Regions from separate parts of the Priestia sp. JV24 genome, predicted to be linked through region 2. Evidence: riboswitches for the same ligand, from Rfam matches in the RefSeq annotation. Region 2 holds a riboswitch; the other holds the start of a gene.

Region 1 (3,426 bases), on a different contig from region 2:
TCATTTGAGACTTCTTCGTAATATGGGAATTGCAAGCTACCATAAAGAAGGAAAACTAGCTTTTTATTCTTTGAATGATGAACATATTAAGCAGTTGATTCAAGTCCTGTTTACTAAGAAGGAAGAAATTACGATTTAAGCTTTTCTTACTATATGAGGAGTTGGAAGAAATGGCACACAAACATGAACAAGATGAAAAAACAATAATTTGTTTAAGACAAAGTAAATATCCTACAACATATAAAAAGAATTGGGGGAACTTCTGCTGGAGCTATTACAGCTTTAGGTTTAGAATACAACGTTAACTTGTAACTATACATTTTATGTTGCGTATTTTTCACCCGATAAATTACGTGGAACTTATCAATTAATGTAAAAAATGAATGTTCCGTTGGTTATCTAACTATCAATAAGGTATGCCTAAATGATAGTTGAGGAGAGGGTTGATTTTACTGTATAATTTAACTATCATATAGTCTTGTCTTTTGATTATCCACTTTAGGAGGAATTTTATGATTTTTGGATATGCACGTGTTTCTGCTTTTGATCAAAATTTGGATTCTCAAATCGAACAATTAAGAGAGGCAAAAGTAGATCGTATTGTTCAGGAAAAAGTATCAGGAATACAAAACCACAAAGAAGAACTAAATCAACTGCTTAATCAATTAATTAAGGGTGACACCCTCGTCGTTACAAGAATGGATCGTCTAGGAAGAAACACCAAACAACTATTAGAGCTAATTGAAGAACTAGATGAACATGGTATTCATTTAGTAATATTAAATTTGGGAATTGATACAAGAACTCCTTCGGGGAAATTTATCCTAACCGTTATGTCTGCATTTAGTGAGCTTGATCGAACCATGATTAAGGAAAAGCAGCAAGCTGGAATTGCCATTGCAAAAAGAAAAGGTATATATAAAGGAAAGAAACAGAAATTTACGTTAAAGCATGATGGAGTAAGGCATGCTATCGAACTACATGAAACCACTAATAAGCCTGTAAAGGAAATCTGTAAAATCACAAATATAAGTGAAGCTACTTTTTATCGTCGGTGGAGAGAATATCAGAAACTAAAAAATGCGGTGTCTACGGGAGAATAGTAGAAAGAATTTTATTTTTCACTACATAAACAGCTATCTATAGTCGATTAAAGTAAAGAGGATTAACTATTTAGTTGTAATATAGTGGATGGTCACTATAAAATAGAATATTAAGCTTAAAACAAACGGTAAATGATAAAAAGTATTTATGTAAGGAGGTACTATGATGAAAAAGTCTATAGCAGTTCTGTCAGAAGAGTGGATGAAACTAGTAAAAGATGCAATGAATTCAAATGTGAGTAAAGAAGAATTTAAACAGTTTCTAGAAGCAAAATCTCAAGATAACACGGTAACAAAAAACATTAGATAGCGTGCCTATCTAATGTTTTTTATTATCACTAGGTTTGTTTATTATCTAAGAATGCTTTTACTTCTTTAACCGATAACCCTACTTCCTTAGCCTCTTGGATAAGTCTAATCCATTCTTGGTCTAAATGTGACGTTATTACTTCTTTTTTACTGTCCATAAACATAAATTCCTCCAGATTTTCAGGAGGCTCAGCTGTCATAGTCAATTGACTTTAGACCTGTAGCTTTGCGTCCTAGCTTTTCAACTAGTTTGCCTTTATCTGAATGTGTATATTTATATAAAATATTACTACATAATGGATGTCGAAGTATGCCGAAATGAGTATTCCTATAATTATTTTCTGAATTAAACAACTATTTCTAACTCCAAAAATAATGCTGAGAGTTATCAGCTAGGAAGAGACGTAAACCAAGCGTACAATAAGGCCTTGTATTTTTAATAAGTCTAACAAGGCTTGTTTTTTAGATTAAATAGAGGTTTTATCATTCGTTTTTTTACCGTATAAAAAGGTGTGCTTTTTGACAGTAGACACTCCATCAAAAATAGGGAATATTTTTGTTGACACGGATTTATCCTACTGTTAGGGTAAATGCGATAATTTCAAAAACAGCTAATAATCATACCATTATATTTGTTAATATTTTTGAAATGTTAGGTTTCAATTTTAATTCATTCATTTAACTTATAGGAGGAACAATAATGGAAGTCAAAATCATTCATACAAGTGAACAGGCAAAAGGTGAATTTGATGGTGGCAAGATTATAGAACAAAAACCCATTGGGTTTTCTGGTGAAGGATCTGTTATCAGTCGACTTGGTCCTTTATTCTACTGGGCATGGGGGCAAGCAAAAGGAGCAGGTGGAATTGGCGAACACCCTCATCAAGGGTTTGAAGTTTTAACCTATATCCTGTCAGGTAAAGGTTTTCATAAAGATTCACTAGGAAACCAAAGCGAGGTTGACGCTGGAGGTGTACAACTTATGCAAACAGGGTCAGGCATGTGGCATGCTGAAGGATCAGATGGCCCTGCAGAAATGTTTCAAATATGGCTTGAACCATATTTAAATGATGCAATCAAGCGTACACCAAACTATTCAAAATATAAAAACGAGGAATTTCCTGTCATTCAAGGAGAGGGTGTAACCATTAAAACTATACTTGGAACTGATTCGCCAATTAATCTGATAACAGATGCCTTTATGTACGATATAGAAATTTCTAATAGCTCAAGTTATCAGCTTACACTTACTCCAAATCGAACCATTGCAGGACTAGCTATAAGAGGTGATGGAGGCAAGATTGTGCAGCAAGAGCTCTCTTTTGATAAAAAAGATTTTATTATTATTCAATCTGAGAAAACTGAAACCATTACAATCAAGCCTAAGGGAGATAGTCTTCGCATTGTGTTTATAGAAATTCCAACTCAAGTCGAGTATCCATTGTATCCAAAAGATAGATAGTTTCTGTTTTTGATTCCAACTTCAAAGAGGTGTAAATTGCATGGATTATAAACAAGAGAAGAGCCAATTAGATTTAAGGCTATTTCGAATCTGGATGAAAGCAAATAAGGCTGTATTTGAAAATATTCGGAAGGATATAGAAAGTTATAGTATCAGCCCTGAAAATTTTATGGTACTTGAATTGCTTTATAACAAAGGTGCTCATCCTATTCAAAAAATCAGTGAAACGCTATCTATTCCAAGTGGAAGCATTACTTACGTCGTGAATAAGCTTGAAAAGCAGGGACTTGTAGAAAGAAAACCAAATCCAAACGATAAGAGGGCGTTTAATGTCACTTTGACTGAAAACGGAGAAGTTTTGTTTAGTGAAATGTTTGCCCAGCACGTTACAACAATCTCAGAAAATTTTTCATTTGTAAGCAATGAAGAGAAAGAACAACTGGTAGGTTTATTAAAGAAAATAGGAATTGGTGCACAAAGTTTACAAAAATAAAAGACAAAGATTAAGAGGAGAAATGATAAATGAAATGGGTTTTACGTATTATTCAAGGA
Region 2 (3,426 bases):
AAAGCCTGCTCCAATAATGGGACTGATTAAATAACGGCATGTGCCTTTAACATCTCTTTGTTTTCCGCGGAGATAATAGTGAAAGATAACAGAGATATTTACAAATGTAAATGCAATTAGCGCTCCAAAATTGATAAAGGAAGCAGCTGTAACGACGTCCATTGCAAGTGCACTTAATGAAAGTACTCCAATAAAAATAACGTTTCGCGATGGTGTTTTATATTTGGGATGTATATATGCAAACAGTCTTTTAGGCAGCATTGATTCTCTGCCCATTGCATAAAGCAGCCGCGAAGCACTGGCGTGTGAAGAAATTCCTGATGCAATCGTTGAAGTAATAATTCCGGCAAGAAAGACGGATGAGAAGAGTGTTCCTCCAATATAAGCTGCTATTTCAAACGAAGCTGAATCTACAACTTTAAATGAATGGTAGTTTGGGTAAACAAGCTGGGTAATGTACGAAACGAGTATAAAAAGTATTCCTCCTATAAATGCTACAAGAAAAATAGCCTTTGGTACATTTTTCTTTGGATCAACTGTTTCTTCAGAAAGTGTAGTCACAGCATCAAACCCAAGGAAAGATAAACAAAGAATTGAAGCTCCTGCAAGAACAAAAGAAAAAGAATCCTCTGAGCCGAAAAGCTGTAAAGAAGAAAAGAACAAAAGATCACTTTCTCCTTCTATCATTTTCTTAATCGATAAGATAACAAATAGAGCTGTTACAAGAAATTGAAAAAGAACAAGTATTCCGTTCACTTTTGCTGTCATTTGAATACCAAACACGTTTATACAAGTGATGATAACAATAAAAAGTAGAATCCAAAGAGACGATGGAATAGATGGAAACGCAGCTGATAAAAAAGTTCCCGCCAACAAAAAATTAATCATTGGTAAAAAAAGATAATCTAAAAGCACAGACCAGCCGACAAGAAATCCTAGGTGAGGACTTATAGTTTTTTGAGTATACGTATAGGCAGAGCCTGATAAAGGATATTCTTTAGCCATATGTCCGTAGCTGTATGCGGTAAATAGCATCGCTACAAGAGCAAGGACATATGCCATAGAAACCATGCCATGTGTAGTTTGAGCTACAACTCCATATGTAGTAAAAACCGTCATTGGAGCCATATATGCAAGACCTAAAATGACGAGTGATCGAAGCGTTAGCGTACGAACAAATGTAGCACTTGGCTTACTTTCCATCCTGTTTCCTCCATTCAACTAATATAATTCTCGTACACGCCCCCTTCTATTTTGATGCACATAAATGAATGACTATCATTCATTTATGTTTAATGTAATAAAAATTCATAAACAGCAACAAGAATAATGAATGACTATCATTCATTATTCTTCTATTATAATCGATAACTTTTTCTTTGTCTTCACTTTTGTCAGAATTTTTAACATATTACACTTAACTATATATTCCGTTTTATAACCTCCAAAGGCTATCATTTATCACCAATCACCCTCACACCACGTCTATTAACAATTCTATAGAGCTAATAGCTTAGCATCAATTACGGCCTTCCGCTTTGCCACTCTAATGAACATAAATAAAACTGTGTACATCATTAACAGCTTTCCTATTTTACTTTTATCGAATTTTGTCGAATCTTTTTTAGGGTAATTCAACCTATTTTTATGGTAAAATTTAAAAAAGATATTCGTTATATAGTATCATTATGTGTATTTTGTTCTTTAAAAGGAACGAAGATAGTAAACTTAACTTGTTCAGTTAAAGGCAAACCAGTCGAAAGGCTGGGACGCAAAACTTCAGGTCTAAGGTCTTTAGGACTAGGATAGCTGGGTTTCCTGATATATCAGGGGGTAAAGGAAAACATGAACAATCAGCGTGTCGTTACTGGAAGTATTGGAGCTTCGTATATGAGGCCGCGCATTGTGGCATTCATTCCGGCGCACAATGAAGAGAAATCAATTCGCGACTGCTTGGCGGGGTTAGGCGATCAGCTTCTTCCGAATAACGTGGAGCTCGATGTATTTGTGATTGCAGATAACTGTACGGACCGTACAAAAGAAAAAGCGGAGCTGGCCGGAGATGAATTTGATTTAAATGTAAAAGTACTGGTCACTGAAGGCAATAAACAACGAAAAGTCGGCGCATTAAATACGGCTTGGAAAAAGATATATGGAGATACGCTGGATTTATATAATACGACGCTGACGAAATATCAGCAGCTGTATAAAGAGTCGATTAAAGCGATTTTAGGGATGGATGCAGACAGCCGCTTGGCTCCAAAAGCACTCATTAATTTATGGGAAGATTTGATGACGTCGCGAAACATCGGCGGCGTGATGGCAAAATATACGATGAGAATGCCTAAAAAGAAAAGCTCGCTTTCAAAAGATGATGTGCACTATGAGGAAAAGCTCGCAAGCGGCGAGTACGGCGGACCGATAGCCCGGTGGTGGACGCATCAACAGAAACAGGATATGGCAAGCTGGCTGCTGGATCTTCAGTATCACGGCGGAAGCACGTACGTACTCGGCGGTCAGGCTACGCTGTTTCGCCCTGAAGCGCTTCAAAATATAGTGGAAGAAAATAAACTTGACGGTCCTTGGCAAAATGACAGCGACGTTGAAGATATGCTGCTGACGTGGCAGCTGCAAAAATCCAATTGGAAAACGTTAATCAGTCCAGGCGCTCGCTGCTTTGTGGACTCGATGAGAAGCTATCACACGTATCGTGAACAGCGTAATAAATGGAAGTCCGGGACCGTTGATTTACTGACAAACGGAAACTTGGACGTCAGAACCAAGCATAAAGGAAAGCTTTGGCGTTCACAGATTAAAACGCTGTGTGATTTACTTATTCGCCTGCTGTTTATTTTATTGTTATCTGCTGCGCTTGCGACCGATCAATTTTACTGGTCGTGGCTTTGGGTCATTCCAATCGCGTTAGCTTCTGTGTTAAATATTATGCTCGCTGTCAAAACGCCGATGCACAGGCCGATTGATGTAATACTGGCCGGTCTTTTGATTAGTCCGGAGATTTATTTATGGGTGAATTTAATTACGTTTGGTCAAGTATGGATGGAAAGGCTTGCCGCTAATAAAAAAGACGGCTGGGCGAATCAATACAACGCAGAAAACGGGAAAACGCGGAGTAAATTAGGGCAAGGGATTTTAACAGGCTTTGCGTTTACAGGCATGATTGTTGTCCTGTGTATTTATTTCCGTGACTACTTAACGAGTCCTTCTGTACAGCAAGCCATTTATCCGTACTTAATGAACGGGTGGATCTTGCTGACGTATTTAACAATCTATCAGTCTCTTTATATGTTTTACCAAATTTGGACGCTTCGAAAACCTATTCAAGCGTAAAAAAAAGTGATGTCTCCGTGGAGACATCACTTTTTTTATAGAAATCGTTTCTTTAAATAGTCGGCGATTTTTTGAGGC

The links. A riboswitch is a leader RNA that binds a small molecule or an ion and turns the genes downstream of it on or off. The one in region 2 is predicted to bind cyclic di-GMP.
Region 1: linked by a shared signal. The riboswitch ahead of OK414_RS27605 (anti-repressor SinI family protein) and the one ahead of OK414_RS05355 (glycosyltransferase family 2 protein) in region 2 are both predicted to bind cyclic di-GMP.

What each region holds. Positions count from the first base shown of each region.
Region 1 covers NZ_JAPCIN010000032.1:5,370-8,795, forward strand. The annotation lists gene OK414_RS27590 (metalloregulator ArsR/SmtB family transcription factor) at 1-139, shown strand, start outside; gene OK414_RS27595 (recombinase family protein) at 513-1,103, shown strand; gene OK414_RS27600 (anti-repressor SinI family protein) at 1,270-1,413, shown strand; gene OK414_RS27605 (anti-repressor SinI family protein) at 1,442-1,570, opposite strand; cyclic di-GMP riboswitch class I at 1,593-1,677, opposite strand; gene OK414_RS27610 (pirin family protein) at 2,113-2,874, shown strand; gene OK414_RS27615 (MarR family winged helix-turn-helix transcriptional regulator) at 2,915-3,367, shown strand; gene OK414_RS27620 (DoxX family protein) at 3,397-3,426, shown strand, end outside.
Region 2 covers NZ_JAPCIN010000011.1:41,492-44,917, reverse strand. The annotation lists gene OK414_RS05360 (APC family permease) at 1-1,203, opposite strand, end outside; cyclic di-GMP riboswitch class I at 1,737-1,822, shown strand; gene OK414_RS05355 (glycosyltransferase family 2 protein) at 1,846-3,348, shown strand; gene OK414_RS05350 (EAL domain-containing protein) at 3,384-3,426, opposite strand, start outside.